2 regions of the Kitasatospora sp. NPDC002522 genome follow, and region 2 is predicted to be linked to the other one. Evidence: predicted binding sites of a transcription regulator. Region 2 holds the regulator's gene; the other holds the start of a gene.
What was found. The regulator HspR, encoded in region 2, represses chaperone genes until heat shock. The targets are predictions, from matches to a motif close to TTGAGNNNNNNNNNCTCAA.
Positions count from the first base shown of each region.

Region 1: a site for HspR is predicted at 8,738-8,756, ahead of lon (endopeptidase La). Genes of this name have one in related genera too.

Region 1 is NZ_JBSFXE010000004.1:149,569-165,372, reverse strand. Features, by position in the region: gene ACWD4U_RS04900 (C40 family peptidase) at 1-606, opposite strand, end outside; gene ACWD4U_RS04895 (inorganic phosphate transporter) at 942-2,105, shown strand; gene ACWD4U_RS04890 (hypothetical protein) at 2,119-2,349, shown strand; gene ACWD4U_RS04885 (MDR family MFS transporter) at 2,420-3,988, opposite strand; gene ACWD4U_RS04880 (MarR family winged helix-turn-helix transcriptional regulator) at 4,094-4,558, opposite strand; gene ACWD4U_RS04875 (ABC-2 transporter permease) at 4,667-5,701, shown strand; gene ACWD4U_RS04870 (GtrA family protein) at 5,709-6,242, opposite strand; gene lon (endopeptidase La) at 6,319-8,715, opposite strand; gene ACWD4U_RS04860 (rhomboid-like protein) at 8,911-9,624, opposite strand; gene ACWD4U_RS04855 (response regulator transcription factor) at 10,022-10,732, shown strand; gene ACWD4U_RS04850 (HAMP domain-containing sensor histidine kinase) at 10,812-11,951, shown strand; gene ACWD4U_RS04845 (multifunctional oxoglutarate decarboxylase/oxoglutarate dehydrogenase thiamine pyrophosphate-binding subunit/dihydrolipoyllysine-residue succinyltransferase subunit) at 12,252-15,804, shown strand, end outside.
Region 2 is NZ_JBSFXE010000043.1:46,226-62,029, reverse strand. Features, by position in the region: partial or broken gene ACWD4U_RS28880 (sugar phosphate nucleotidyltransferase) at 140-1,213, opposite strand; gene ACWD4U_RS28875 (LamG domain-containing protein) at 1,421-2,527, opposite strand; gene ACWD4U_RS28870 ((Fe-S)-binding protein) at 2,617-4,830, opposite strand; gene dnaK (molecular chaperone DnaK) at 5,113-6,960, shown strand; gene grpE (nucleotide exchange factor GrpE) at 6,957-7,547, shown strand; gene dnaJ (molecular chaperone DnaJ) at 7,666-8,808, shown strand; gene ACWD4U_RS28850 (heat shock protein transcriptional repressor HspR) at 8,816-9,337, shown strand; gene ACWD4U_RS28845 (helix-turn-helix transcriptional regulator) at 9,611-10,576, shown strand; gene ACWD4U_RS28840 (hypothetical protein) at 10,583-10,765, opposite strand; gene ACWD4U_RS28835 (hypothetical protein) at 11,072-11,692, shown strand; gene ACWD4U_RS28830 (LuxR C-terminal-related transcriptional regulator) at 11,700-12,680, opposite strand; gene ACWD4U_RS28825 (LuxR C-terminal-related transcriptional regulator) at 12,710-13,657, opposite strand; gene ACWD4U_RS28820 (LuxR C-terminal-related transcriptional regulator) at 13,650-14,654, opposite strand; gene ACWD4U_RS28815 (TDT family transporter) at 15,347-15,804, opposite strand, start outside.

The sequences.
Region 1 (15,804 bases), on a different contig from region 2:
CTGCTCGACCTGGTTCAGCTTGGTCGCGACGTCGTTCTTCGCGGCCTGTTGCTGCGCGGCGAGCGTCTGCGACTCCGCCAGCGCCTGCCGGGCGGCGAGCTGCAGCGCGTTCAGGGTGTCCCGGTCGGCCTTCAGCCGGTCGAGGAAGGCCTTCTGCGACCGCCCGGCCGAGTCCAGCAGCTCGGCGATCAGCACCGCCTCGTACGGGTCCTTGGCGAGCAGCAGTTCGGCGTAGCCGGAGACCTGGCTGTTGCGGTACTGGGCGGCGGCGAGCTGGGCGGCCAGGTCGGAGCCGGTCTCCACCGCGGCCTGCTGGCGGACCACCCGGTCGTTCAGCTCGGCGAGCGTGGCCTGCTGCTCGGTGAGCCGGGCGGCGGTGGTGTTGTACTGCTCGGTGGCGGCCTCGGCCTGCTGGTACAGGTCGTGCAGCTTGTCCAGCAGCGGGCCGAGGGTGTTCTTGGCGTCGGCCAGCGGGTCGGCCCCGGGGGCGACGGTCGGCGCCGTGATCGGGGCGCCCGGCTCGGGCGCGGCGTACGCGGCCGAGGCGAACGGCAGGCTCAGCGCGGCGGCGGCCAGCACCGCTCCGCAGCGCAGGGCGGCACGCACCCACGGCCGTAGGCCAGAAGACTCCGTGCACTGCCCAGCCCCCATCGACCGGCCCTCCCCTGATTGTCCGTCGGCGATCTGCGCCGAATCCTGCCACGTGGGGCCGTCTTCCCGTCAGGGGGTATCGGGGCGACTCGGTGAATTCTCATCCGGCCCGGCGTGTGAGAACACTCTCACCCGGAGCCCCGACCTCCATGGAAACCCAACGGCCCGGCCAGTCGGACGTCACCAACGGAACCCCGACTCCGTTCGTAGTTAACCTCCCGTTCACCGAGGCTTCCTACGGTCGCCGAGGACAGCAACGTCAGTCCGACCACTACGACGATTGTTTGGGTATGGAACACATCACGTTCCTGGTGGCCGTTGTGATCATCACGGCGCTCGCCTTCGACTTCACCAACGGCTTCCACGACACCGCCAACGCGATGGCCACCTCCATCGCCACCGGCGCCCTCAAGCCCAAGGTGGCCGTCGCGATCGCGGCGGTGCTGAACTTCGCGGGCGCCTTCCTCTCGGTGAAGGTCGCCACCACCATCTCGGGCGGCATCGTCAACGAGAAGTCCGGACTGCAGCCCTCGATCATCTTCGCCGCCCTGGTCGGCGCGATCCTGTGGAACCTGCTGACCTGGCTCAAGGGCCTGCCGTCGTCCTCCTCGCACGCCCTGTACGGCGGCCTGATCGGCGCCACCGTGGTCGGCGTCGGCCTGCACGGCGTCAACTTCTCCACCGTGGTCTCCAAGATCCTGATCCCCGCGGTCGCCTCGCCGATCGTGGCGGGCCTGGCCTCCTGGGGCGCCACCAAGCTGGCCTACCTGATCACCCGCGGCGCGCCGAAGAAGTCCACCGAGAAGGGCTTCAAGCGCGGCCAGATGTTCTCCTCCTCGCTGATCTCGCTGGCGCACGGCACCAACGACGCGCAGAAGACCATGGGCATCATCACGCTGACCCTGGTGTCGGCCGGTGCGCTGCACAAGGGCGCCCAGCCGCCGACCTGGGTGATCGTCAGCGCCGGTCTGGCCATCGCGCTCGGCACCTACATGGGCGGCTGGCGGATCATCCGCTCGATGGGCTCCGGCCTGGCGGACATCCGGCCGCCGCAGGGCTTCTCCTCGGAGACCGCCGCGGCCACCGTGATCCTGACCTCCTCGCACATGGGCTACGGCCTGTCCACCACCCAGGTCTGCTCCGGCGGCATCATGGGCGCCGGCCTCGGCGGCCCGTCCGGCAAGCTGCGCTGGGGCATGGTCCGCCGCATGGTCTACACCTGGGGCCTGACCCTGCCGGCCGCCGCCGCGGTCTCCGGCGCCGCCGCCTTCGTCGCCGACCAGGGCGACTGGGGCGTGGCGCTGGTCGGCCTGGCGCTGGTGCTGGGCGCCGGTTCGATGTGGCTGCTCTCCCGCCGCCAGCCGGTGCACGCCGACAACGTCAACGAGACCACCCAGGTCGAGGTCCCGGTCACCGCCGCCCCGGCCGCCCCCACCACCACCATCGCGGCCTGAGAGGACGTCAGCCATGCAGATCAAGTGGGCCGCACTGGCCGAGACCGCGGGCGTGAGCCTGGCCGTCACCCTCGGGGTGGTCGTCGTCTTCGCCCTGGGCAACCTCGCCCTGTCCCGCCGCGAGGCCGCGGTGGCCTCCGGGGCCACCGGCAAGGGCGTCCCCGCCCTGGTCGCCGCCGGCGTCTGCTTCGCCGCCTGCGCGGCGGTGGTGGGCTACGGCATCTCGCTGATCGCCTCCAAGTAGGCATCCGCGCACCGCACGACGAAGGGCCCCGCCGGATTACCGGCGGGGCCCTCTCGCGTGCGTCGCGCGCTCAGTCGGCGACCAGCTCCGCGGCCTTGGGGGCGTCCGCGGTCGCGGCCCGCTCGTCGGCGGCGGTGCGCAGCGGCACCTCGCGGATGAACAGCACCAGCAGGAAGCCGACCACCGCGAACGGGGCGGCGACCAGGAAGACCGTGCCCACGCCGTGGCCGAAGGCGTCGGTGACCAGCGGGACGATCCGCGCGGGCAGCTTGTGCAGGTCGGGGATGCCGTCGCCGCCGGCCCCGGCGGCCGGCAGACCGGCCTTGGCGAAGTTCTCCGCCAGGTAGGAGGCGACCTTGTTGCCGAGCAGCGCGCCGAGCGCGGAGACGCCCATCGCGCCGCCCATGGTGCGGAAGAAGGTGACCACCGAGCTGGCCGCGCCGAGCTCGTGCCGCGGGACGGTGTTCTGCACCGCGAGCACCAGGTTCTGGCTGGTCAGGCCGAGGCCGACGCCGGCCACCGCCATGTAGAGCGCGAGCAGCGCGTAGGAGCTGTCGTCGCGGGCGGTGCCGAGCAGCGCGAGTCCGACCGCGAGCATCAGCGTGCCGCCGACCAGGAAGCCCTTCCAGCGGCCGTACTTGGTGATCAGGCGGCCGCCGATGGTGGAGGAGAGCGCCAGGCCGAGGATCATCGGCAGGGTGAGCAGGCCGGCCTGGGTGGGGGTCTTCTCCTTGGCGAGCTGGAAGTACTGGCCGAGGAAGGTGGTGGTGCCGTACATCCCGACGCCGACGAAGGCGCTGGCCAGCGCGGCCAGCGCGACGGTGCGGTGGCGGAACAGGTCGAGCGGGATCAGCGGCTCGGCGGCGCGCTTCTCCACCAGCACGAAGACCAGGGCGAGCAGCAGTCCGCCGCCGACCATGGCGGCCGTCTGCCAGGAGACCCAGGCGTAGTTCTTGCCGGCCAGCGAGATCCAGATCATCACCAGGCTGACCGCGGCGGTGATCAGCACCGCGCCGAGGTAGTCGATCTTCGGCTTGCGGACCGGCTGCTCGGGCAGCTTCAGGGTGCGCTGCAGCACCAGGACGGCGACCAGCGCGAACGGCACGCCGACGTAGAAGCACCAGCGCCAGCCGAGCCAGTCGGTGTCCACGATGACGCCGCCGATCAGCGGGCCGCCGATGGTGGCGAGCGCGAAGACCGCGCCGAAGTAGCCGCTGTACCGGCCGCGTTCGCGCGGCGGGACCATCGCGGCCAGGCAGATCTGGCCGAGCGCGATCACGCCGCCGGCGCCGATGCCCTGCAGCACCCGGCAGAAGATCAGCATGCCGATGGACTGCGAGAGGCCGGCCAGCGCCGAGGAGATCACGTAGATCACCATGGCGATCTGCACCAGCAGCTTCTTGCTGACCAGGTCGGAGAGCTTGCCCCAGAGCGGGGTCGCGGCGGTGATCGACAGCAGCGCCGCGGTCACCACCCAGGTGTACGCGGACTCGCCGCCGTGCAGGTCGGTGAGGATCCGCGGCAGTGCGTTGGAGACGACGGTCGAGGAGAGAACGGCCACGAACAGGCCGAGCAGCAGGCCCGAGAGGGCTTCGAGGACTTGTCGGTGGGACATCTGGGCCTGGGGAGTCGGCGGCATGGGGTTCCTTCGCCTGAAATTTCGTTGCCTGAAGCAACTATACGTCGATAGTTGACTAAGACAACTTTCTTCAAATTCAGGTAAAGGAATCCCCCGCGCCGCCCGTCAGACCCCCTCGGTCAGCTCGTTGAACCGCTCCAGCAGTTCGGCGAAGCGGCGCAACTCGGCCGGATCCCAGACCTCCAGGCGCGAGCGGAACCGGGCCATCCGCTCCGCCCGCGCACGGACGAACCGCTCCTCCCCCTCGGCGGTCAGCGAGACCAGCGAGGCCCGCCGGTCCAGCGGGTCGGTCTCCCGGCGCAGCAGCCCGAGCTCCTCGATCGCCTTGATCTGCCGGCTCACCGTCGCCTTGCCCACCCCGAAGTGCAGCCCGACGTCGGTCACCCGGGCCCGCCCGGCGTCGTGGATGAACCCGAGCAGCGCGTACGCCCCCGCCTCCAGCTCCGGGTGGACCAGCCGGGAGACCTCCGCCGCCCGCGCCCGACTGCGCCGGAACAGCGTCAACACCTCGCGCTCGACGTCCAGGAACGCCTGCTCGACGGGGGTCTGCACACCGGGGGCCTCGTTCATGGCGCTCAGTATCGCGCAGCTCGCGCCTCCCCCTCCCCGGAACTAGTTCATGTTATGAAGTATCCGTTTCGCCCGTATTGATCCACTCCTGGAGGGAGAGGCCCCGCCATGGCAGAGCCCGGAACGGGATTCGCGGCGGACCTTCGGGACGCGGTTACCCCGCGCGCGTTCCTGCTGGTCGTCGCCACCCTGCTGCTCCAGCTCGGCTTCATCACCTCGTACGTCGGCGCCCTGCACCACCCGACGCCGCACCAGCTCTCGATCGCCGTGGTCGCCCCCGAGCAGGTCGCCGGGAAGCTGACCGCCGCCCTGGAGGCCGTCCCGAACGACGCGGTACGCGCCTCCACCGCGCCCGACCAGGCCACCGCCGCGTCCCGGATCAAGGACCAGAAGATCTACGCGGCCTGGGTCGTCGACCCGACCGGCACCAAGGACGCCCTGCTGGTCGCCGACGCCCGCGGACCGGCCGCCGCCACCGCGGCCGAGGAGATCGTCGGCAAGCTGGCCGCCACCCAGGGCCGCACCATCGCCGTCGAGGACACCATCCCGCTGGCCGCGGGCGACGCGGAGGGGCTCTCCTCCTTCTACCTGGTGGTCGGCTGGTGCGTCGGCGGCTACCTGGTCGCCTCGATCCTCGGCATCAGCGCCGGCTCCCGGCCCGCCAACAGCGGCCGCGCGGTGCTCCGGCTCGGCACGCTGGCGCTCTACTCGGTCGCGGCCGGCCTCGGCGGCGCGCTGATCACCGGCCCGATCCTGGACGCGCTGCCCGGCTCGATCGCCGCCCTCACCGGCCTCGGCACCCTGGTGGTCTTCGCGGTCGGCGCCGTCACCATGGCGCTGGAGTGCCTGTTCGACGTGGTCGGCATCGGCCTGGCGGTGCTGGTCTTCGTGGTGCTGGGCAACCCCAGCGCGGGCGGCGTCTTCCCACCGCCGCTGCTGCCCGCGTTCTGGCGGGCGATCGGCCAGTGGATCCCGAACGGCGCCGGCACCTCGGCCGCCCGTTCCATCGCCTACCTGGACTCCACCAACCTGACGGTGCCGTTCCTGGTGCTGGCCGCCTGGGCGGTGATCGGCGTCGCGGTGACCTTCCTCGCCGTGGCGGGCGGCCCGCGGTTCGGCCGCCCGCTGCCCGGGGGGCGCTGACCGTCCGTCAGACCCGTTCCGGCTCCCGCCCGGGCCGCTCCGGCTCGGCGGGGGCCTCCCCCTCGGACAGCCGGGTGAAGACGAACCGGCTCATCGCCCAGAAGCGGAAGACCATCGCCACCAGCGTTCCGATGATCATGCCGCTGAGGAAGTCCGCGATCTCCTGGGTCAGATGGCTGACGTCCGGCGTCCGCAGGTCGAGGACGTACCGCGACAGCGCCAGCGGGATGTCGTTCACCAGCACCGCCAGCCCGCTGACCACGAAGAACAGCACCGCCTCGCGCTGCTTGCCGACCGCCCGGAAGGACCACTGCCGGTTCAGCACGTAGGAGATCACCGTGGTGACCACGGTGGCGATGGTCAGCGCCACCACCGGCTTGTTCTGGCAGACCGTCAGCTTCAGCCCGAAGTTGATCAGCATGGTCAGCAGGAAGCAGGTCCCCCCGACCATGAGGAACTTCACCAGCTTGCGGTGCTTCACCAGGAACGGGCGGTAGCGCTCCGGCACGGCGGCGAGCACCCGCTGCGTAAGGGACGGCATGCGGGCAGTCTGCCACGCGTCCCGAGCACGAACCACCACGGGCGCGGAGCTCGCCCGCGCCCGTGGTGGTTTCCGGTCAGGCCGCGGCGACCAGCACCTCGGCCGGCTCCAGGGCCAGCTTCAGCACCTCCCGCACGTCGGCCACCGGGTGGACCGTCAGCCGCTCCAGCACCTCGTCCGGGACGTCGTCCAGGTCCGGCTCGTTGCGCTTCGGGATGATCACCGTGGTGATCCCGGCCCGGTCGGCGGCCAGCAGCTTCTGCTTCACCCCGCCGATCGGCAGCACCCGCCCGGTCAGCGACACCTCACCGGTCATCGCCACGTCGGTGCGCACCTTGCGGCCGGACAGCAGCGAGGCCAGCGCCGTGGTCATGGTGATGCCCGCGCTCGGACCGTCCTTGGGCACCGCCCCGGCCGGCACGTGCAGGTGGATGCCCCGCTCGCGCAGCCCGGTCACCGGCAGCTCCAGCTCGGCGCCGCGCGAACGCAGGTAGGAGAGCGCGATGTGCGCCGACTCCTTCATCACGTCGCCCAGCTGGCCGGTCAGGGTCAGCCCGGTCGAGCCGGTCTCCGCGTCCGCCAGCGAGGCCTCGATGTAGAGGACGTCGCCGCCGGCCCCGGTGACCGCCAGCCCGGTCGCCACGCCGGGCACCGCGGTCCGGCGCTCGGACGGCTCCTGCGCCGCCTCCGGCACGTGGTGCGGCCGGCCGAGCAGCGCTCGCAGGTCGTCCGCCCCGATCGCGGCGGGCAGCTCGCGGCCGCCCAGCTCGGTCTGGGCCGCGACCTTCCGCAGGATGCGCGCGATCGACCGCTCCAGGTTCCGGACGCCCGCCTCCCGGGTGTACTCGGCGGCCAGCCGGCGCAGCGCCGCCTCGTCCACCGCGACCTGCTCCGCGCTCAGCCCGGCCTTCGCCAGCTGACGGGGCAGCAGGTGGTCACGGGCGATCGCGACCTTCTCGTCCTCGGTGTAGCCGTCCAGCCGCACCAGGTCCATCCGGTCCAGCAGCGGCTCCGGGATGGCCTCCAGCACGTTGGCGGTGGCCAGGAAGACCACGTCCGACAGGTCCAGCTCGACCTCCAGGTAGTGGTCCCGGAAGGTGTGGTTCTGCGCCGGGTCCAGCACCTCCAGCAGCGCCGCCGCCGGGTCGCCCCGGAAGTCCGAGCCGACCTTGTCGATCTCGTCCAGCAGCACCACCGGGTTCATCGACCCGGCCTCCTTGATCGCCCGGACGATCCGGCCCGGCAGCGCGCCCACGTACGTCCTGCGGTGGCCGCGGATCTCCGCCTCGTCCCGGACGCCGCCCAGCGACACCCGCACGAACGAGCGGCCCATCGCCCGCGCCACCGACTCGCCCAGCGAGGTCTTGCCCACGCCCGGCGGACCCACCAGCGCCAGTACCGCGCCCCCGCGCCGCCCGCCGATCTGCCCGAGCCCGAGGTCGGCCCGCCGCTTGCGCACCGCCAGGTACTCGACGATCCGGTCCTTCACGTCGTCCAGGCCGGTGTGGTCGGCGTCCAGCACCGCACGGGCGCCGGCGATGTCGTACGCGTCCTCGGAGCGGGTGCTCCACGGCAGCTCCAGCACGGTGTCCAGCCAGGTGCGGATCCACGACCCCTCCGGCGACTGGTCGCTGGAGCGCTCCAGCTTGTCGACCTCCTTGAGCGCCGCCTCGCGCACCTTCTCCGGCAGCTCGGCCGTCTCCACCCGCGCCCGGTAGTCGTCCTCCTCGGTGCCCGACTCGCCGTTCAGCTCGGCCAGCTCCTTGCGCACCGCCTCCAGCTGGCGCCGCAGCAGGAACTCCTTCTGCTGCTTCGCCACGCCCTCCTCGACGTCCTTGCGGATGGTGTCGTTGACCTCCTCCTCCGCCAGGTGGTCGCGCAGCAGGCTCAGCGCGTACTCCAACCGGGCCAGCCGGTCCGCCTCCAGCAGCACCTTCAGCTTCTGCTCGGCGGTCGCGAACGGCGCGTACCCGATGTTGTCGGCCAGCTCGCCGACGTCGTCGATCGCGGCCACCCGGTCGACGATCTGCCACGCCCCGCGCTTGCGCAGCCACTTCGTGGACAGCGCCTTGTACTCCTTGACCAGCTCGGCGGCCCGCCCGGCCACCGGCGTCCCCGGGTCCGACTCCCGGAACGGCGTGGTCTCCACCCACAGCGCCGCCCCCGGCCCGGTCGTCCCCGCGCCGATCCGCACCCGGCGCACCGCCCGCACCAGCGCCGCCGGGTCACCGTCCGCGAGCCGGCCCACCTGCTCGACCGTCGCCAACGTGCCTACCGCCGCGTACGACCCGTCCAGCCGCGGCACCAGCAGCACCTGCGGCTTCCCACCCCCGTTGCTACCCGCCCGGGCCGCCTCCACGGCAGCCCGCACCTCGGGATCCGAAAGCTCCAGCGGAACCACCATGCCGGGGAGCACCACTTCGTCGTCGAGCGGCAGCACGGGCAGGGTGAGCGGAGTGGACGTCGATGCCATGATCTCTCCCCAGTCAGTGAACTTGAGCTGACCTGACTAAGGTTTGGCGCCCGGGGATTGTTCCCCCGCCCGTGTTCACCGTCAGAGAACGCAGAAACCCCGCGCACCACAGGGGCGCTGGGGGTACCTCCCAGCCCCTCATGGGGCTGGGGGCGGAACTGCGCGAGGCGGAAGGCGCGCGTCTGAAAGATCGCGCTACGAAGACTCAGTTGCCAGCGATCGCGACCCCGCAGGAGCCAACGCCGGCTCGCGGAGCGCCCGTCGCGGCCCCCTCGGCCCCCGCCCTCGCAGCAGCGGCCACAGCGAGATGCCCACCGCCAGCGCCGCCGGGTGCCCGACCGAGGTCACCAGGTCCGGGTCCGACGCCACCTGGTGCGCGATCAGCGCCAGCCCCGCGCCGAGCGCGATGCCCCGCCCGGCGGGTCGCAGCAGCCCGGCCAGCGCGCCCAGCGAGGTGAGGACGCCGTAGCTCACCCCGATGTCCATCGCGTCCAGCAGCCCGGGCTCGGCCCGCCCGTCCGCGACCACCGCGACCACCACGCCCTGCGAGAGCAGCGTCGCGACGATGTGCCCCGCCGCGAAGACGCCGAGCGCGCGCAGCGCGCCGACCCGGCGCTCCAGGGGTGCGACGGTCAGCAGGAAGGCCCAGAAGTACGGCATCCACACCGGCCCGGCGACCCACAGCCCGGAGCCCACCAGCGAGAGCATCGGGTGGGCGAGCAGGTTGTGCGCGTCGGTCGAGGAGAGCGACTGCAGCCGGTGGACGGTGTCCGTGTCGCCGAAACGCGCGAACAGCGTGGTGCCCAGCAGCAGTGCGAGGTAACCGAGCGCGAACGGGTTCGCACGGGGGGTGGGGATCGCCCGCAGGCCGGGTCGAATCAGTCGTCGTCGCAGTTCCGCGCTGGTCATGGTGCCTCCCGAACGCCTGTCGTGCCCACGATACGGGTGCCGACTGAGAGGTGTCTGAGGAAGTCCTGTGAAGACCTCGCCCGCCGCACCTGCCGCTCGCACACGTACCGTTACAGCTCGGTAGTGCTGCGGGTAAGGTATCGGCCCGTGCCCGTCCGATCGGGAACCTGCCAAACACGGAGGCGGCGCGCGCAGGCGGTCCGTGACCGGAAATTCCTCCGGTCCGCCCGCCCTGGCGGCGACGGCGTCCGTACCCTGCGAGCAGGAGCATCGGCGGGCGGGGCACGGCCCACGACGGATGAAGACGACTACGAGCGGAGCCCGCTGTCCCCACAGGCAGCCGGCCCGCAGCCCTGGGGGCGGTGGCGTGACCGTGACAGAGATCCAGCAAGAGCCCATGAACAGCGGCCCGGTGGGCACCCAGCGACGGGTGCTCGTCGTGGAGGACGAGCCCACGATCGCCGAGTCCATCGCGGCCCGGCTGGGAGCCGAGGGCTTCAAGGTGGCGGTGGCCCACGACGGGCCGGGCGCGGTGGACGGCTTCCACACCTGGCAGCCGGACCTGGTGGTGCTCGACATCATGCTGCCGGGCTTCGACGGCCTCGAGGTGTGCCGTCGGATCCAGGCCCAGCGCCCGGTGCCGGTGCTGATGCTGACCGCCCGGGACGACGAGACCGACCTGCTGGTGGGTCTGGGCGTCGGTGCGGACGACTACATGACCAAGCCGTTCTCGATGCGCGAGCTGGCGGCCCGGGTGAACGTGCTGCTGCGCCGGGTGGAGCGCGCCCAGCAGGCGGCCCGCACCCCGGCGCTGGGCAGCCTGCGCTTCGGCGAGCTCGAGATCGACCACGTGCAGCGCCGGGTGCGGCTGGGCTCGGGCGACGTCCACCTGACGCCGACCGAGTTCGACCTGCTGGCCTGCCTGGCGGCGCAGCCGCGCGCGGTGCTGACCCGCGAGCAGCTGCTGGCCGAGGTGTGGGACTGGACCGACGCGTCCGGCACCCGCACCGTGGACAGCCACGTGAAGGCGCTGCGCCGCAAGATCGGTGCGAGCTGGATCCGCACGGTGCACGGCGTGGGCTACGCGCTGGAGGCACCGCTGTCCTGACCGGACGGCGCCGGTTCGGGCCTCCGGGGGGCCCGCGCGGCGTTCCGGTCGTTCACGGGGGACGAGTCCTAGGGACACCATGACCTTTCCACAGCAACGCAACGGGGAAGCCGAGCTCACCCCGCAGCCCCCGCTCGCGGTGCGCGCGGCGCGCCGGGTGTGGGCCGACATCCGCCCGTTCGACCCGGTGCGGTCGATCAAGGGCAAGCTGGCCCTGCTGGTGGTCGTCTCGGTGGTGCTGGCCACCGGCATGGTGGTGGTGGCTATCTGGTCGGAGACCCAGATCCGGGTCATCATGATCTTCTCGCTGATCGCCTCGCTGCTGTTCATGCAGTTCCTCGCGCACGGGCTGACCGCCCCGCTGCGGGACATGACGGCGGCGGCCCGGGCGATGGCCGAGGGCGACTACAGCGCCCGGGTCGAGGTCGCCTCGCGGGACGAGATCGGCGAGCTGGCCGACACCTTCAACCGGATGGCGGGCGACCTGGAGGCCGCCGACCGGCACCGCCGCGAGCTGATCGCCAACGTCTCGCACGAGCTGCGCACGCCGATCGCGGCGCTGCGCGGGGTGCTGGAGAACGTGGTGGACGGCGTGGTGAAGGCGGACCCGAAGACCCTGGGCACCGCCCTGGAGCAGACCGAGCGGTTGGGCCGCCTGGTCACCCACCTGCTGGACCTGTCGAAGCTGGACGACGGCGTGGTCCCGCTGGACACCCGCCCGTTCCTGGTGCGCCCGTTCCTGGACGGCGTGCTGCGCGGGGTGACGGTGGACGGCGCGGTGGCCGGCGGCGCGTACGCACGCCGCGAGGACGTCCGCCTGGCGCTGGACGTGCAGCCGGACCGGCTGACCGCGGTGGCGGACGAGGAGCGGCTGCACCAGGTGGTGGCCAACCTGGTGGACAACGCCTGCAAGCACTCGCCGGAGGGCGGCACGGTCACGGTGCGGGCCCGCGCGACCGACGACGGCGGCCTGCTGCTGGAGGTCGAGGACGAGGGCCCCGGCATCCCGCCGGCCGACCGCGAGCGGGTGTTCGAGCGGTTCGGGCGCAGCGGCTCGCCGACCGCGCTGGGCCCGGGCAGCGACGGCGGCACCGGGCTGGGGCTGGCGATCGCCCGCTGGGCGGTGGACCTGCACGGCGGCCGGATCCGGGTGGCGGAGGCGGCCGAGGGCTGCCGGATCGAGGTCACCCTGCCGGGTGAGAGCGCGGTTCCGGCATAGTTTGTCGCAGAACTGGTACAAACCGGGGCCGAACCGTTGTCGGACCGAGCCCGAAGGACCTGCCAAGTGGTCCAGACCATTGGTTTTGTCCGATTTTCGGCGACTATCAACCGGTATGGAAATGGGGTCAGTTCCCACCTTTCCGGCATCTCTAACGCTCAGATCAAGCCAAATTCCGACCCCTTGATGTGATCTGGGCGACGCCTGACCGCCGGGGACTGCGCGATCACTCGTCGGAGGCGTAGCCTTAATCCCCGCTGTCCACCATCCCAAAAGGAAGCGGAAGAGGGCGGTTGCCCCGTGTCGCCACACCAAGAAACCCCCAGCTCGGCAAGCTCCACTGGCTTCGGCCCCAATGAGTGGCTCGTCGACGAGATCTACCAGCAGTACCTCCAGGACCCGAGCTCGGTTGACCGGGCCTGGTGGGACTTTTTCGCCGACTACAAGCCCGGTACCGAGGTGACTTCAGTGACCCAGGCCGCAACCCCGGTCGGCGCCCCGCCGACCCCCGTTGCCGCTCCCGCTGCCGCTGCTCCGGCCGCGTCCGCCCCCGCTGCTCCGGCGCCCGCCGCACCCGCCCCGGTGGCCGCGCCCGCGCCGCTGCCGGCCGCGCCCGCCGCGCCGCCCGCGCCGAAGGCCGCCGCCCCGGCCGCGCCGAAGGCAGCCGAGGGTCCGGAGCTGGTCCAGCTGCGTGGCCCGGCCAAGGCCGTGGCCACCAACATGGACGCCTCGCTGGAGGTTCCGACCGCCACCTCGGTGCGCGCGGTGCCCGCCAAGCTGTTGATCGACAACCGCATCGTCATCAACAACCACCTGCAGCGCGCCCGCGGCGGCAAGGTCTCCTTCACCCACCTGATCGGCTACGCGCTGGTGCAGGCCGTGAAGGCCAACCCCGCGATGAACTACAGCTACAAGGTGGAGGACGGCAAGTCCTACCTGGTGAAGCCCGAGCACGTGAACCTGGGCCTCGCCATCGACCTGGTCAAGCCGAACGGCGAGCGCCAGCTGGTCGTCGCGGCCATCAAGAAGGCCGAGACCCTCGACTTCTTCGGCTTCTGGCAGGCCTACGAGGACATCGTCCGCCGGGCCCGCGCCAACAAGCTGACCATGGACGACTTCACCGGGGTCACGGTCTCGCTGACCAACCCCGGCGGCATCGGCACCGTGCACTCCGTGCCGCGCCTGATGCAGAACCAGGGCACCATCGTCGGCGTCGGCGCGATGGAGTACCCGGCCGAGTTCCAGGGCTCCTCCCAGGAGACGCTGGCCCGCCTGGGCATCTCCAAGATCATGACGCTGACCTCGACCTACGACCACCGCGTCATCCAGGGCGCGGCGTCGGGCGAGTTCCTGCGCTCGATCCACCAGCTGCTGCTGGGCTCGAACGACTTCTACGACGAGGTCTTCGAGTCCCTGCGGATCCCGTACGAGCCGGTGCGCTGGGCCACCGACGTGGCGACCACCCACGACGACGAGGTCAACAAGACCGCCCGCGTCATCGAGCTGATCCACTCCTACCGGGTCCGCGGCCACCTGATGGCCGACACCGACCCGCTGGAGTACAAGCAGCGCAAGCACCCCGACCTGGACGTCGTCCAGCACGGCCTCACGCTGTGGGACCTGGAGCGCGAGTTCGCGGTCGGCGGCTTCGGCGGCCAGAAGATGATGAAGCTCCGCGACATCCTCGGCCTGCTGCGCAACACCTACTGCCGCACCGTCGGCATCGAGTACATGCACATCCAGGACCCGGCGCAGCGCACCTGGCTGCAGGAGCGCCTGGAGAAGCCGTACACCAAGCCGGAGCGCGAGGAGCAGCTGCGCATCCTGCGCCGGCTGAACTCGGCCGAGGCGTTCGAGACCTTCCTGCAGACCAAGTACGTCGGGCAGAAGCGTTTCTCGCTGGAGGGCGGCGAGTCGCTCATCCCGCTGCTGGACGCCACCATCGACGCCGCCGCCGAGCACCGCCTCGACGAGGCCGTCATCGGCATGGCGCACCGCGGACGCCTGAACGTGCTGGCGAACATCGTCGGCAAGCCGTTCGGCAAGATCTTCGGCGAGTTCGAGGGCAACCTGGACCCGAAGTCGATGCACGGCTCCGGCGACGTGAAGTACCACCTGGGCTCCGAGGGCACCTTCACCGGCCTGGACGGCGAGACCATCAAGGTGTCGCTGGCCGCCAACCCCTCGCACCTGGAGACCGTGGACCCGGTCGTCGAGGGCATCGCCCGCGCCAAGCAGGACATCCTGGACTTCGGCGGCACGACCTTCCCGGTGCTGCCGATCCAGATCCACGGCGACGCGGCCTTCGCGGGCCAGGGCGTGGTCGCGGAGACCCTGAACATGTCGCAGCTGCGCGGCTACCGCACCGGCGGCACCGTGCACATCGTGGTCAACAACCAGGTCGGCTTCACCGCCGCCCCGACCTCCTCGCGCTCGTCGATGTACTGCACCGACGTGGCCCGGATGATCGAGGCGCCGATCTTCCACGTGAACGGCGACGACCCGGAGGCCGTGGTCCGCGTGGCCCGCCTGGCCTTCGAGTTCCGCGAGCAGTTCCACAAGGACGTCGTGATCGACCTCATCTGCTACCGCCGCCGCGGTCACAACGAGGCCGACAACCCGTCGTTCACCCAGCCGCTGATGTACGACCTGATCGACAAGAAGCGCTCGGTGCGCAAGCTCTACACCGAGGCGCTGATCGGTCGCGGCGACATCACCATGGAAGAGGCGGAGCAGGCGCTCCAGGACTTCCAGGGACAGCTGGAGAAGGTCTTCGCCGAGGTCCGCGAGGCCGCCACCGCTCCGGTCGGCGCCGCCAACGGCAAGCCGGTCGCCGACTTCCCGGTCTCCATCCAGACCGGCATCTCCGAGGAGATGGTCAAGCGGATCGCCGCCTCGCAGGTCAACCTGCCGGACTGGCTGACCGTCCACCCGCGCCTGCTGCCGCAGCTGCAGCGCCGCGCCGCCTCGGTCGAGGACAACACCATCGACTGGGCGATGGGCGAGACCCTCGCCATCGGCTCGCTGCTGATGGAGGGTCACCCGGTCCGCCTGGCCGGCCAGGACTCCCGCCGCGGCACCTTCGGCCAGCGCCACGCGGTGCTGATCGACCGCAACAGCGGCGAGGACTACACCCCGCTGCTGTACCTGACCGAGGACCAGGCCCGCTACACCGTCTACGACAGCCTGCTGTCGGAGTACGCGGCGATGGGCTTCGAGTACGGCTACTCGCTGACCCGCCCGAACGCGCTGGTCATGTGGGAGGCGCAGTTCGGCGACTTCGTCAACGGCGCGCAGACCATGGTGGACGAGTACATCGCGTCCGCCGAGCAGAAGTGGGGCCAGCACTCCGGCGTCACCCTGCTGCTGCCGCACGGCATGGAGGGCCAGGGCCCGGACCACTCGTCCGCCCGCCCGGAGCGCTTCCTGCAGCTGTGCGCGCAGGACAACATGACGGTCGCGATGCCGACCCTGCCGTCGAACTACTTCCACCTGCTGCGCTGGCAGGCGCACAACCCGCACCACAAGCCGCTCATCGTCTTCACCCCGAAGTCGATGCTGCGTCTGAAGGCCGCGGCGTCCGCCACCAGCGAGTTCCTCTCCGGCGGCTTCCGCCCGGTGATCGGCGACTCGACGGTGGACCCGGCGCAGGTGCGCAAGGTGGTCATCACCTCCGGCAAGTTCTACTACGACCTGGAGGCGGCCCGGACCGAGCGCGGCGTCACCGACACCGCGATCGTCCGCGTCGAGCGCCTGTACCCGCTGCCGGTGGCCGAGCTCCAGGAGGAGCTGAGCCGCTACGGCGAGGGCGTCCAGTTCATCTGGGCGCAGGAGGAGCCGGCGAACCAGGGTG
Region 2 (15,804 bases):
TCGGGTGATCATGGCCGCGCGACCGGATTGCAGCCGTCCTGTGACGGTCCTCCGCGGGGGTGCGTCAGCTGGTGACGCCGGCGCCCGGGGCGTGCACGGCGGCGGCGTTGCTCAGGCCCGCCTCGCAGCCGCCGGGGCCCGCGGAGAGCCGGACCGCGCCGACCGGCAGGCGGGTGCCGCAGGCGATCCGCAGGCCGGCGGAGAGCTCGTTCTCGGCCTCCAGGACCGCGCCGTCGCCGATCACCACGCCGTCCAGCGAGCAGCGCTCACCGATCTCGGCGTAGGCGCCGACGATGGAGTCCTTGACGTACGCGCCGGCCTCGATCCGGGCGCCGGGGAGCACCACGGTGCCCTCGACGATCGCGCCGGCCGCGACCTCGGCGCCCTCGGACACGACGGTGCCGGAGCCGAGCACGGCGCCCTGGTCGACCCGGGCGCCGGGCAGCAGCAGGGCCTCACCGGTCGGGCCGGGGACGGCCGGGGAGTCGACCTTGCCGAGCACCAGGTCGGCGGAGCCGCGGACGAAGGCGCCGGGGGTGCCGAGGTCCAGCCAGTACGAGGTGTCCACCACGCCGCGCAGCAGGGCGCCGGTGGCGAGCAGTTCGGGGAAGGTCTCGCGCTCGACCGAGACCTCGCGGCCGGTCGGGATGCGGTCGATCACCGAGCGGGTGAAGACGTAGCAGCCTGCGTTGATCTGGTCGGTGACGATCTGCTCGGGGGTCTCCGGCTTCTCCAGGAAGGCCAGCACCCGGCCGTTCTCGTCGGTGGGGACCAGGCCGAAGGCACGCGGGTCGGCCACCCGGGTGAGGTGCAGGGTGACGTCGGCGCCGGAGGCGGTGTGCCCGTCGCGCAGCGCGGCGATGTCGAGGCCGGAGAGGATGTCGCCGTTGAAGACCAGCACCGGCTCGTCGGGGCCGCAGGTCAGGCCGGAGGCGGCGTTGCGGATCGCCCCGCCGGTGCCCAGCGGCTCCTCCTCGGTGAGGTAGACCAGCTCGATGCCGTACGGGCTGCCGTCCTGGAAGTGGTCGACGAAGACCTCGGCGAGGTACGAGGTGGCGAGCACCACGCGGGTGACGCCGGCGGCCGCGGCGCGGGCCAGCTGGTGGGCGATGAACGGGACACCGGCCACGGGCAGCATGGGCTTCGGCGTGTGGGTGGTCAGCGGGCGCAGCCGGGTGCCCTTGCCTCCGACCAGCATGATCGCCTCGGTCATGTCTCTGTTCTCCCCTGGTCCGGTGTCCGGCGTGCCCGGCTCGACAGGGTCCGGTGTGCTCGCTCGGTGACATGGTGCGGCCGGCCGTGGTGGCCGAAAGCGGGCCCTGATCCGGGGCCCGCCGCATACTCTATTTGCTCGAACAGCGCACGACAGCCACCGGCCCACCCGGGCTGGTGTGCGAACCGCCGCCGGTCAGCGCCGCCGCTACGGCAGCAGCCAGGACTTGGCGGCCGAAGTGCCGGCGTCGGTGCCGCCGCTGGTGTTGAGCTTGGCGACCGCGGCGGGCGGCAGTGCGCGGTCCCAGACCTGCACGTCGGCGATGGCGCCGTCCCAGAAGTCGCTCCAGGCCGACTTGTAGCGGACCCGGCCGAGCTGGAGGCCGCCGGTGGTCTGCCAGATGCCGCTGACCGCCGTGGTCTGCTGCGGGGCGCCGTCGACGTACAGCTGGATCTTCCTGGTGCCCGCGTCGTAGACGCCGGTGAGCAGCGTCCAGGAGCCGGTGGTGGCGCCGTTGCCGTACGCCTGCACGGTCGTGGTGTCCTGGGCGCCGGCCGCGGTCTGCACCTTGAAGACCCACTGATTGTGGGAAGCCCAGTCCTCGCGACCCAGGTAGAACGAGTAGTAGGTGTCGCCGCCCTGGGTGACCGCGGCCCGGCCGCCGCTCGGCGCGTTGTTGCGGACCAGCGCGGAGACGGTGAAGCTGCGCGAGGTGTCGACCACCGCGGCCTGGTTCTCCGCGTAGCCGATGGAGTTGCCGTACAGCACCAGGGTGGGGCCCTTGTGGCCGTCGCTGGTGCCGAGCGCGCTGCCGCCGCCGAGCGCGAATCCGGCGAGCGTGGGCGCCGCGGAGGGCTTGCCGCTGGGGCTCTTGCCCGGCTTGGCGCTGTCGGTGGCGGACGCGGAGGCGGAGGCGGCGGCCGAGCCCGACGCGGACGCCGACGGGGAGGCGGAGGGCGGGCCTGAGGGGGTGCCCGGCGCGCTGGGCGCCGGCCCGTCGGGCTGGGCGGTGGCGCTGGGGACGGGCTTGGCGTCGGGGGTGCCCTTGGGCCCGGAGAGCGCCACGGCGGTGGCGACGATCCCGCCGACCAGCACCACCGCGAGGACGCCGCCGCCGATCTTCAGCCGCCGCTTGCGCAGGTACTCCCGCTCGTTGGCGTCCGCGAGCGCCGCCCAGTCGGGCGCCCCGGAGCCGGAGGTGACGGTCGGCAGGTAGGCGGGTGCGCCGCCGAAGTTCCCCGGCGGCGCGGCGCCGTACCCGGGCCCGTTCAGCGGTGGGCCGCCGGGCCCCGGTATTCCCCCGTCAGCAGTCATGCGCAGATGCTAGGACATCGCCCCAGCTCCGGGAACGCCCGGACCCCGGAGCCGCAACGGGCGTCCGGGGTCCGGGGAGTGAGCGGGCGTCAGGCGTCGACCGGCTCGGCGGTCTCGGCCGGGGTGGCGCGGACCGACTCCAGCAGCAGCTGGGCGACGTCGACCACCTTCAGGTGCTCCTTGGCCGCGCCCTCGTTCTTCTTGCCGTTGACCGAGTCGGAGAGCATCACCAGGCAGAACGGGCAGGCGGTGGAGACGATGTCCGGGTTGAGGGACAGCGCCTCGTCCACGCGCTCGGTGTTGATCCGCTTGCCGATCCGCTCCTCCATCCACATCCGCGCGCCGCCCGCGCCGCAGCAGAAGCCGCGCTCCTTGTGGCGGTGCATCTCCTCGTTGCGCAGGCCGGGCACCTTGCCGATGATCTCGCGCGGCGGGGTGTAGACCTTGTTGTGGCGGCCGAGGTAGCACGGGTCGTGGTAGGTGATCAGGCCCTCCACCGGGTTCACCGGCAGCAGCTTGCCCTCGTCGATCAGGTGCTGCAGCAGCTGGGTGTGGTGGATGACCTCGAAGTGCCCGCCGAGCTGCGGGTACTCGTTGGCGATGGTGTTGAAGCAGTGCGGGCAGGTGGCGACGATCCGCTTGGTGGGGGCGTCCTCCAGCGCGGCGTTCAGGGTCTCGACGTTCTGCGCGCCGAGCATCTGGAACAGGAACTCGTTGCCGAGGCGGCGCGGGGAGTCACCGGTGCAGGTCTCCTCCTTGCCGAGGATCGCGAACTTGACGCCCGCGGTGTGCAGCAGCTCGGCGAAGGCCTTGGTGGTCTTCTTCGCCCGGTCCTCCAGGGCGCCGGCGCAGCCGACCCAGTAGAGGTACTCGACCTCGGCGGGGTCGATGTCCTCGCCGATCACCGGCACCTCGATGCCGGTCTCCTTCTTCAGCTCCTTGACCCAGTCGAGGCGCGCCTTGGTGGCCAGGCCCCACGGGTTGCCCTTGTTCTCCAGGTTCTTGAGCATCGTCCCGGCCTCGGTCGGGAAGCTGCTCTCGATCATCACCTGGTAGCGGCGCATGTCGACGATGTGGTCGATGTGCTCGATGTCGACCGGGCACTGCTCGACGCAGGCGCCGCAGGTGGTGCAGGACCACAGCACGTCCGGGTCGATGACGCCGTTCTCCTCGGCGGTGCCGATCAGCGGGCGCTCGGCCTCGGCGAGGGCCTCGGCGGGGACGCCGGCCAGCTGCTCGGCGCTCGCCCTCTCCTCGCCCTCCATGTCCTTGCCGCCACCGGCCAGCAGGTACGGGGCCTTGGCGTAGGCGTGCTCGCGCAGGCTCATGATCAGCAGCTTGGGCGACAGCGGCTTGCCGGTGTTCCAGGCCGGGCACTGCGACTGGCAGCGGCCGCACTCGGTGCAGGTGGAGAAGTCGAGGATGCCCTTCCACGAGAAGTGCTCGACCTGGGAGACGCCGAAGACCGCGTCGTCGGCCGGGTCCTCGAAGTCGATCGGGGCGCCGTTGCTGGTCATCGGACGGAGCGCGCCGAGCGCGACGCCGCCGTCCTCCTCGCGCTTGAAGTAGATGTTGAAGAAGCCCAGGAAGCGGTGCCAGGCGACGCCCATCGACGGGTTGAGGCCGATGGTGATGGCCCACGCGAAGGAGATGCAGATCTTCAGCATCGCGAACAGGTAGACCAGGTTGACCAGCGTGCCGTGCGCGACGCCGTGGAACGCGGCGGCGATCGGGTACGAGACCAGGTAGGTGGCCTCGTAGGAGTCGACGCCCTCCAGGGCGCCCTCCAGGCCGCGCAGCATCATGATGCACAGGCCGATGCCGAGGATCGTGTACTCGACGTAGAACGCCTGCCAGGCGATCGAGCCGGCGAACCGGGACTTGCGGCCGGCCCGCGAGGGCAGGCTGAGCAGCCGGATCACGATCAGGGTGAGGATGCCCAGCGTGGTCAGCGTGCCGATCAGCTCGACGAAGATGTTCCACGGCAGCCAGTGACCGATCACCGGCAGCGCGAACTCGGCGTCGAAGAGCTGCCCGAAGGCGTTCACCAGGGTGAGCACCAGCGAGAAGAAGCCCACCGCGACGAACCAGTGGGCGATGCCGACGATGCCCCAGCGGTTCATCCGGGTGTGGCCGAGGAACTCCTTGGCCACCGTGGCGACCCGCTGGGCGGGCTGTCCGAACCGGGTGGCGTCGGCGGAGCCGGTGCGCACCACCTTGTAGATGTACAACGCCGCACGGGCGGCGAGCGCGGTGCCGATCACGAAGGTGACCAGCGAGATGACGATCGCTGCTAGCTGCATCGGCTCTCCGTCTCCAGCGGCTTTGGTCCTAGTCTCCCGCAGAGTGTACTGGTCGGTAACTTGCAGGGTCGACGGGCCGGACATTACCGCGCGTTAACACCCGTCCAGAAGATGTTCAAGGTATGGCGGCAGTCACTAAGGCCAGACTCACCCTAGCGGCCCAGCCCTCCGCATAAGCGCTCAGTAAAGTTGAGCGACACCGACTCAAAGCTGTTGACGCTTCCCGATCCGTCATGCATCCTTGAGCCCGTACAGCTCAACTTCTCCCCGGAGGTATTCACGATGGCACGCGCGGTCGGCATCGACCTCGGTACGACGAACTCCGTCGTCAGTGTTCTTGAGGGCGGTGAGCCCACGGTCATCACCAACGCCGAGGGCGCTCGGACCACGCCGTCCGTCGTCGCCTTCGCCAAGAACGGCGAAGTCCTGGTCGGCGAGGTCGCCAAGCGTCAGGCGGTCACCAACGTCGACCGCACCATCCGGTCGGTCAAGCGCCACATGGGCACCGACTGGAAGATCGGCATCGACGGCAAGGACTTCACGCCGCAGCAGATCTCCGCCTTCGTCCTGCAGAAGCTCAAGCGGGACGCCGAGTCGTACCTGGGCGAGACGGTCACCGACGCCGTCATCACCGTCCCGGCGTACTTCAACGACTCCGAGCGCCAGGCGACCAAGGAGGCCGGCGAGATCGCGGGCCTGAACGTCCTGCGCATCGTCAACGAGCCGACCGCCGCCGCCCTGGCCTACGGCCTGGACAAGGACGACCAGACCATCCTGGTCTTCGACCTCGGTGGCGGTACGTTCGACGTCTCGCTGCTGGAGATCGGCGACGGCGTGGTCGAGGTCAAGGCCACCAACGGCGACAACCACCTCGGCGGCGACGACTGGGACCAGCGGGTCGTCGACCACCTGGTCAAGGTCTTCCAGGCCGGCCACGGCGTCGACCTGTCCAAGGACAAGATGGCCGTCCAGCGCCTCCGCGAGGCCGCCGAGAAGGCCAAGATCGAGCTGTCCTCGTCCTCCGAGACCTCGATCAACCTGCCCTACATCACGGCGTCCGCCGAGGGCCCGCTGCACCTGGACGAGAAGCTCACCCGCTCCCAGTTCCAGCAGCTGACCGCGGACCTGCTGGACCGCTGCAAGCACCCGTTCCACAACGTCATCAAGGACGCCGGCATCCAGCTGTCCGAGATCGACCACGTGGTCCTGGTCGGCGGCTCGACCCGTATGCCGGCCGTCGCCGAGCTCGTCAAGGAGCTGACCGGCGGCAAGGACGCCAACAAGGGCGTCAACCCGGACGAGGTCGTCGCCATCGGCGCGTCCCTGCAGGCCGGTGTCCTGAAGGGCGAGGTCAAGGACGTCCTGCTGCTCGACGTCACCCCGCTGTCCCTGGGCATCGAGACCAAGGGCGGCATCATGACCAAGCTGATCGAGCGCAACACCACGATCCCGACCAAGCGCTCGGAGATCTTCACCACGGCCGAGGACAACCAGCCGTCCGTGCAGATCCAGGTCTACCAGGGCGAGCGCGAGATCGCGGCGTACAACAAGAAGCTCGGCATGTTCGAGCTGACCGGCCTGCCGCCGGCGCCCCGCGGCCTGCCGCAGATCGAGGTCACCTTCGACATCGACGCCAACGGCATCATGCACGTGGCCGCGAAGGACCTCGGCACCGGCAAGGAGCAGAAGATGACCGTCACCGGCGGCTCCTCGCTGCCGAAGGACGAGGTCAACCGGATGCGCGAGGAGGCCGAGCGGTACGCGGAGGAGGACCACAAGCGCCGCGAGGCCGTGGAGACCCGCAACCAGGGCGAGCAGCTGGTCTACTCCACCGAGAAGTTCATCGCGGACAACTCCGACAAGCTCCCGGCGGACGTCAAGACCGAGGTCGAGACCGCGATCGGCGAGCTCAAGGAGACCCTGAAGGGCGAGGACGTCGCGGCCATCCGCACGGCCACCGAGAAGGTCTCCACCACCGCCCAGAAGCTCGGTGCGGCGCTCTACGCGCAGGCCGACGGCGCGGGCGCGGCGGCCGGCGCGGCCGGTGCCGGCGAGCCGGGCGCCAAGGACGACGACGTGGTGGACGCCGAGATCGTCGATGACGAGAAGCCCAAGGGCGGTGCCGCATGACGGAGAAGCCGCAGGGCGAGCAGCCCGGCGACGACTCCGCCGCCGAGGAGGCCGTGCTCAAGGCTGCCGAGGAGGCCGTCGCGGGCGCCGGCTCGGACGAGCTGGCCACCGCCAAGCGCGAGGCCGGTGAGCGCACCGCCGACCTGCAGCGCTTGCAGGCCGAGTACCAGAACTACCGCAAGCGGGTCGAGCGGGACCGTGCCACGGTCCGGGAGATCGCCGTCTCCAACATCCTGGAGTCGCTGATCCCGGTGCTGGACGACATCGGCCGGGCCCGCGAGCACGGCGAGGTGACGGGCGGCTTCAAGTCCGTCGCCGAGTCCCTGGAGACGGTCGTCGCCAAGCTGGGCCTGCAGCAGTTCGGCAAGGAGGGCGAGCCCTTCGACCCGACGCTGCACGAGGCGCTGATGCACAGCTACTCCTCGGACGTCACCGAGGACACCTGCGTGCAGATCCTCCAGCCCGGGTACCGGATCGGCGAGCGGATCATCCGCCCGGCGATGGTCGCGGTCGCGGAGCCCCAGCCGGGCACCCAGACCACCGGCGAGCCGGACTCCGGCAAGGCTGACGGCGCGTCCGACAGCTGAGTACCATCCGTGCGCTGCGGAGTCGTACGTCGTCCACACGGCGGCGGCTCCGCAGCGCCGTACTACGGCGCCGCAGCACAGCGGCGGGAATCGCAACGGGAGGTGGCGGTAAAAGGCCATGAGCGCTAAGGACTACGTGGAGAAGGACTACTACAAGGTCCTCGGCGTGCCCAAGGACGCCACCGCCGCCGAGATCAAGAAGACGTACCGCAAGCTGGCGCGCGAGTTCCACCCGGACGCCAACAAGGGCGACGCCAAGGCCGAGGAGCGGTTCAAGGACATCTCCGAGGCGTACGACGTGCTCTCCGACGAGAAGCGCCGCAAGGAGTACGACGAGGCGCGCTCGCTGTTCGGCAACGGCGGGTTCCGGCCCGGCGGGGCGGCCGGCGGCGGCTTCGACTTCGGCGACCTGTTCAACGGCGGCGGCGGGGGCGGCGGCGGACTCGGCGACGTGTTCGGCGGCCTGTTCAACCGCGGCGGGCGGCAGACCGCGCAGCCGCGCCGGGGCGCCGACGTGGAGACCGAGGTCACCCTCAACTTCGAGGAGGCCGTGGACGGCGCCACCGTGCCGCTGCGGATGACCTCCCAGGCGGCCTGCCGGGCCTGCGCCGGGACGGGCGCGAAGACCGGCACCACCCCGCGGGTCTGCCCGACCTGCGTCGGCGCGGGCACCGTCAGCCGCGGCCAGGGCGCCTTCGCGCTCTCCGAGCCGTGCCGGGACTGCAAGGGCCGCGGCATGATCGTCGACGACCCGTGCACCGTGTGCCACGGCAGCGGCCGGGCCTCCTCGGCCCGCACCATGCAGGTCCGCATCCCGGCCGGCGTCCAGGACGGCCAGCGGATCCGGCTCAAGGGCAAGGGCGCGCAGGGCGAGCGCGGTGGCCAGAACGGCGACCTGTACGTCAGCGTGCACGTCGACTCGCACCCGGTGTTCGGGCGCAAGGGCGACAACCTGACGGTCACCGTGCCGGTCAGCTTCCCCGAGGCGGCGCTCGGCGGCACCATCGAGGTGCCGACCCTGAACGGTCCGGCCGTGAAGCTCAAGCTGCCCCCGGGCAGCGCCAACGGCCTGACCATGCGGGCCCGCGGCAAGGGCGCCACCCGCAAGGACGGCACCCGCGGCGACCTGCTGGTCACCGTGGAGGTCGCGGTGCCCAAGCACGTCACCGGCGACGCGCTGACCGCACTGGAGCAGTACCGCGAGGCCACCACCTCGGACGACCCGCGTGCCGCCCTGTTCAAGGCGGCGGAGGGAGCGTGAGATCCCGATGAGTCCCCACCCCGACAGTCCCCACGGCGACGGCCGGATCGGCCCCCCCGGCCTCGGCGAGGGCTTGCCCGGCGCCGGCCGCACCCGGCCGACCGGGCCGCCGGCCTACGTGCTGACCGAGGACACCCCCGTCTACGTCATCTCGGTGGCCGCCGAGCTCTCCGGCCTGCACCCGCAGACCCTGCGCCAGTACGACCGGCTCGGCCTGGTCTGCCCCGATCGCACCGCCGGCCGCGGCCGCCGGTACTCGGCGCGCGACATCCAGCAGCTGCGCGAGGTCCAGCGGCTGTCCCAGGACGAGGGCATCAACCTGGCCGGCATCAAGCGGATCATCGAGCTGGAGAACCAGGTCGCCGCCCTGCAGTCCCGGATCGCCGAGCTGGTCGACGCCCTGGACGGCGCCGCCGCCACCCTCCAGCAGCGCGAGGCCGCCGTGCACGCCTCCTACCGCCGCGACCTCGTCCCCTACCAGCAGGTGCAGCAGTCCAGCGCGCTGGTGGTCTGGCGCCCCAAGCGCTGATCGCGTTCGACGCCGTCGACAACCTCCGGCCGTCCGGGGGGTTTCGGCGGCGTCGCCGTGCTGGGAGAGTTTCAGCGTGGCGGCCGATCGAATGCCCGGCGCAAATGGGAATCCGCGGTCGGGCGGTTCTGCCTATGATCCCTACTGATCAACCTGGCTAGCCGTGCACCACCGCCCACGGAGTCAGACGGAGGGGAGAAGTCCATGCGCGCATTCCGGGACTCCACATCGCTCGATCCCGGGCGCAGGTCGCTCTCCGCAGAAGCACATGAGGTGTACCTGTTCATCGTGCGTTCCGGTGGGCGGGTGGACACCACCGCGCACGAGGCTGTTCGGGAGCAGATTGTCGAGCTGCTCGAATTCGGCTTGTTGATCCGCGAATCCGACGACCCGTCAGTCGTGGTGGCGATCGACCCGCGGACGCTCTCGGTCTCGCTCAGCACCGCCTGGCAGCGCGAGGCCGCCCACCTGCTCACCCGCTCCGCCACGCTCTCCGCCGAACTGCAGGACCTCGGCGAGGCGTTCAGCGAGCTGACCGGCACCGGCGAGTCCGGCGGGAAGATCGAGTACGTCCAGGGCCACACCACGATCAACCAGCGGCTGGCGATGCTGGTCGACAACTGCACGCAGGAACTGCTGACCGCGCAGCCCGGCGGCGGGCGGCGGGCCGAGACGGTGCGGGCGGTCGTCGACCGCGACCTCGGGGTGCTCCACCGGGGCGGCACCGCCCGGAGCATCTACCAGCCGAGCGCCCGGTACTCGAGTCCGACGCTGGAGTACGTCGAGACGATGACCGCGGCGGGCAGTCAGATCCGCACCCTGGACGAGCCGTTCAGCATTCTGATCATCATCGACCGGAAGGTCGCGATCATCCCGGGCAGCAAGGACATGACCCAGGCCGCCTTCATCAAGGACCAGGCGGTGATCGCCTACCTCGTGCAGACCTTCGACGCGCTCTGGGAGCGGGCGATCCCGTTCCACGCGAACCGGGAGGTCCCGCCGCAGGTCCTGACCAGCCTGCGCCGGCAGATCATCCGGTCGATGGTGCAGGGCATCGGCCACCGGGTGATCGCCCGCAACCTCGGGCTGAGCGAACGCACCCTGGCCCGGCACATCGCGGAACTCCGCGAGGACTACGGGGTCGACACCCTGTTCCAACTCGGCTGGAAACTGGCGCAGGAAGCCGAGGACGTCGAGAGGCCCGACTCTGACGACCTGTCGGACGGACCCCTCGACTGATCCCGACTACTGCCAGTAGCTGTCCGCGGGGATGACCGTCTGCTGGGCGGCCTTCGGGTCCCAGCCGCTGTCGGCGTTGGCGGTGCCCACACCGGCGAAGAGCGCAGCACCCAGAAGAACGACCGTGGCAATGAGGCGACGCGCATGACGCACGAGAGCACTCCCTCCGATGTAGATCACATCAACCAACTGCGAGTATGACAATCTGACCGAGCATTAATAATGCCCGCATTGCGCGGGATCGCGGAAGGCGACAGGGGCTGTCATCTCCCTGCATGGCAGAGAGATGACATCGGGTGACAGTGGACGGCACCGCCGACGTGCAGCGACGATCAGTGAGCCCAGCACTCGCGTGAGCAGGGTTCGACCGACGGGGGCGCACGCGAGTGGCATGAACTCGGCAAATTAGTTCCGACCGCACCGAATGTCAGCAGCATTCGCAAAACACCACGCTGGCAGGGCCCGCCCCCGCCGACCGATTCTCCCGGAGTCGACATGACTGAGCCTCATCTGCGCAATCACGCGGTCCAGAGCGCCGAAGGACGCCGCGCGCGGGTGTTCCTGGCCGCGCCGCTGATGCGGCTGACCGGGCCCGCCGACAGCGTCGTGACGCTGGCCAGCCGGACCAGGCTGACCACCCTGCGGAGCACGCTGCTGCGCAGCGGCGCCGCGGTCTACAGCGCGCACCACAGCGACGCCTGGACGGTGGCCGGCCGGGTGCCGGAGCCGCGGGTGCCCTCGGACTTCCGGGCGATGCAGAGCGCGGACCTGGTCTTCGCGTACGTCGGCGCCCCGCTGTCGGCGGGCGTCAGCCTGGAGCTCGGCTGGGCCTCGGCGCTGCGCAAGCCGATCGTGCTGCTGGTCGACGAGGCGATCACCCACAACCCGCTGATCGCCACCATCGAGCAGGTCTCCCCCGTGCTGCCGCTGGTCTTCGACGACACCTGGTCGCAGGAGGCGCTGCACCACACCGTGGAGACCGCGCTGGACTGGGCCGGCATGGCGCTCTCGCTGCGCGGCGGCTTCTGGACCGCGCCCGGCGACCAGTTCCCGCGCCCGCGGCAGGAGCCCACCAGCCCGTACGGCTTCTGGTCCCCGGAGATCGCCACCGGCTGACGATCCGTCAGGCCTCGCGCGGCCCCTCGGCTCCCCGCATCTGCCAGCCCAGCTGGAAGAGGGTCTCCGCGTCGTAGAGCTCGCGCAGCCGGGAGATGTGCCCGGCCACGGTGCGTTCGGACAGGCCCAGCCGGGAGGCGATGGCGCGCTGGGTCAGGCCCTGGGCGAGCAGGCGTCCGACCTGGTCGTGGACCGGGACCGCCGGGTCGCCGCCGGACTCGACCGCCCGCCACTGCACCCGCTCGGCCCGCTCCCAGTCCCGTTCGAACGCGGCCACCAGGAACGAGACCACCGCCGGGTCCTCGATGAACGCGGCACTGGTGTTGTCCGCGGACGCCGGGACCACCGCGACCCGGCGGTCGAAGACCAGCAGCCGGCTGAACGGCTCGCCGAGCGTGCGGAACCGGCCGCCCCAGGCGGTCACCTTCGCCGCCCACCGCACCGTCGTCTCGTCCATCCGGGCGGCCGGCTCGTAGATGCTGCGCAGCGTGGCGCCGCGCTCCAGGAAGCGGCGGGTGCGCTCCAGCGACTCGGCCAGCAGGTCCGGCGGACGCGCCCCGCCGGGCTGCATCGCCAGCCCCTCCTCCTGGGTCTCGCTCTCCAACTGCAGGATCCGGTGCCGGATCAGCTCCATCCGGTCGACGTGCCGCACCACGCTGGAGCGGTCCGCCCGGCGCGGGGTGGCGTCGTAGGCGTGGGTGAGGTCCTCCAGCAGCCCGGGCATCTCCTCGGCGCGCAGCAGCATCCGGGTGCCCTCGGCGCGCAGTTCGGCGCTGATCCGCTCGCTCACCGAGCGCGGGTTGACCGCGGTCAGCGACTGGTCCGCGCTGTGGTGCACCAGCAGTCCGAGTTCCAGCAGCCGCAGGACGCCCGCCGAGTCCTGCTCCACCGCCTCACGGAACATCACCCGGCCGCCCTGGTCCAGGATCTGCTGGTACAGCCGCCGTTCCGCCTCGGTCGGCAGCGCGGTGCCGTTCGGCTCGCCCACTGGTCGCTCTTCCTCTCTGCCGCCCCCGCTCATCGCGCACCGTCCCTCATCAGCCAGCCGAGCTGGAACTGCGTCTCGGCATCGTAGAGCTCGCGCAGCCGGGAGATGTGCGCGGCCACGGTGCGTTCGGAGAGGCCGAGGCGGGTGGCGATGGCGCGCTGGGTGTGGCCGGCGGTGAGCAGGCGGGCGAGCTCGGCGGGGACGCCGACGGTGCGGCCGGCCAGGGCGTGCCAGTTGACGGGTCGGGCGCGGCGCCAGTCGCGTTCGAAGCGCTCGACGAGGAGGCCGACCACGGCCGGGTCCTCCACGATGGCGGCGCTCTTCTCGTCGGCGCTGGCCGGCATGATCGCGATCTTGCGGTCGAAGATCAGCAGGCGCTGGTAGGGCTCGTCCAGCACCCGGATCCGCTCGCCGCAGGCGGTCCTCGCGGCGGCGTACTCGACGGTCGGCGGGTCGTCGAGGGCGCCGGGCTGGTAGAGGGTGCGCAGGCTGATGCCGGCCGCCAGGAAGCGGCGGTCGCGTTCCAGGGCCTGTGCCATGAAGGCGGGCAGGCGGGCGCCGCCGGGCTGGGCGGCCAGCGTCTCCTCGCGCATCTCCGACTCGATCTGCAGGATCCGGTGCCGGATCTGCTCGACGGCGGTCACGTGCTGGACGGCGCTGGTCCGGTCGGCCCGGTTCGCGGTGGCCTCGTACGCGTGGGTGAGCTCCTCGAGTTGACCGGCCGTCCGTTCGGCCTGGACCAGCAGCCCGGTGGCCCGGGAGCGCAGCTCCACCTTGATGCGCTCGCCGGCCGAGCGGGGGTCGACGGCGCTCAGCGACTGGTCGAGTCCTTGGTGGACCAGCAGCCCGAGCTCGATCAGCCGGAGCACGCCGTCGGGGTCCTGCTCCATCGCCTCCCGGAACATCACCCGGCCGCCCTGGTCCAGGATGTCGCGGTACAGCTGCCGTTCGGCCTCGCTCGGCAGGGGGTCAGTCACGTCGGCCTCCGCGCATCAGCCAGCCGAGCTGGAACAGGGTCTGGGCGCCGTAGCGGTCGCGCAGCCGGGAGATGTGGCCGGCGACGGTCCGTTCGGAGAGACCGAGGCGGGTGGCGATGCCGCGCTGGGTGAGGCCGGCGGCGAGGAGGCGGCCGACCCGGTCGGAGACGGTGCGGGTGAGGGTGCGGCCGTCCAGGTCGCGCCAGCGGACGTGGTCGGCGCGGGCCCAGTCGCGTTCGAAGACGGAGACCAGGAAGGCGACCGCGGCGGGGTCCTCGACGAAGGCGGCGCGGCTGTGGTCGTCGGCGGCGGGGATGACGGCGATCCGGCGGTCGACGACGATCACCCGCAGGAACGGCTCGTCGAGGACCCGGATCTGCGCGCCGCGGTCGGTCATCGCGGCGGCGTGGTTGACGGCGCTCTCCTCGGTGAGCGCCACCGGCTGGTAGAGGGTGCGCATGGTGCCGCCCCGGCGGAGCAGCAACTGGTCCTGGGTGAGGGCGAGTTCGAGGACGGCGGCGGGGCGCAGGCCGGGCTGGGCGGTGAGCAGTTCGAGCCGGCACTCGGAGACCAGCTGGGCGATCCGCAGCCGGATCGCCTCCTGGCCGTCGACGTACGTGGCCTGCCGGGCCTGCTCGGCGGGGCGCGGGACGGCGTCGTAGGCGCGGGTGAGCGGGTCGAGTTCGCCGGGCAGGCGCTCGGCGTGCAGCAGCAGCCGGGTCGCCTCGGCGCGCATGTCGGCGCTGACCCGCTCGGCGACGGTGCGCGGGCTGATCGCGACGTAGTAGCCGTCGATGTGGTTGGGCAGCACCAGGCCGATCGCCACCAGCTGGTCGAGCAGGGCCTGTTGGTGGCCCGGTCCGGTGGCCGGGTCGAGCACCGGCGGGTCGGTGAGCGGGATGCGGCCGCCGGCGGCGAGCACGGCGAGGTACAGGCGGGTGGCGGCGTCCTCGGGCAGCCCGGCGCCCGGTTCGCCCTTCGGGTGGTCCGCAGCCACGTCGAGCACTCCTGCCGTGTTCCTCCGTTTGCGGATCATGATCCCAGGAGGCCCGGCCGGCTCGACGGCGGGAGCCCCGTGGACGGGCGCGTCCTCCGGGCCGGGCACCTGAGCGCCCGGGACCCGGAGGACCCGCTCGTGTCACGCCAATCGTCAGACGCTTTCGGCGAGGCGGAGCAGCAACGCCTCACCGACTCCGGACACGGGGGCCATCACCACACATGGCGTCCCGACCGGCGCTCTTCCCCCCGGCTGCGCAGGTGCGAACGCACCTGTCGTACCCACGCGAAGAGCAAGCCGTCGACTCGGGCTGCGGCGGCCCGGGACGACTTGGCGTGACTACACCCTCACAGCGTGACGAACGCCGAACAAGTGGTCTCCGGCTGCAGGTTCCTGCACTTGCGGGAACCTGCAACAAATCACCCGGACAAGTGTCCGAAAACCCGGAATCAAGCTATTCCCCCCTCCCCCGAACGGTCATTCGGCACAGGGCCCCACTCGCCGCGTGCGCGAGCGTCCGAGCAGGCCGGAGCGTCACGGCCGCCGCGGAAAATTCCGAATTCCTTCGCAGAACCCGCCGATCCGGAGGGCTCAACCCCGTTACACCGCAGGGGGTTTGCCTCATCCGCCGACCGCGCGCGGCATTTGCGTGCGCCGACATATTCCCGCACGGCATGGGTCCCTATGGTGCCCTACAGCAGGCGCCCGGCGCGCAAGCCCGCGAAGGTCCGCGCGGCCGCCACCGCCCAGGCCGAGAAGAGCAGCAGGTAAAGCGCCCCGGCGAGGGCCGTGAATCCGCCGAAACCGGTGTGCCGGGCGAGGCCCGCGGTGCCGGTCACCAGGGTGCCGACCGGGAAGGTGAACGCCCACCAGGTCATCGCGAACGGCATCTCGGCCCGCAGCGCCCGCAGGTTGGCGGCCAGCGCCACCACCAGCCACAGCAGCGCGAAACCGAGCACCGCCACCCCGTACGCCACCGCCGCCTGCCGGGCGAACTCCGCGCCCTGCGCCCCGGCGCCGGGCAGCGCCAGCGGGACGGCGTCGGCGAACTGGTTGACCGCGGTGGTGGACTGGCCGAGCGGGCCGAGCACCAGGAACAGCGACGGGGTGAGCACCAGCGCGGGCAGCTTGCTGTGCAGCAGCCCGCCGA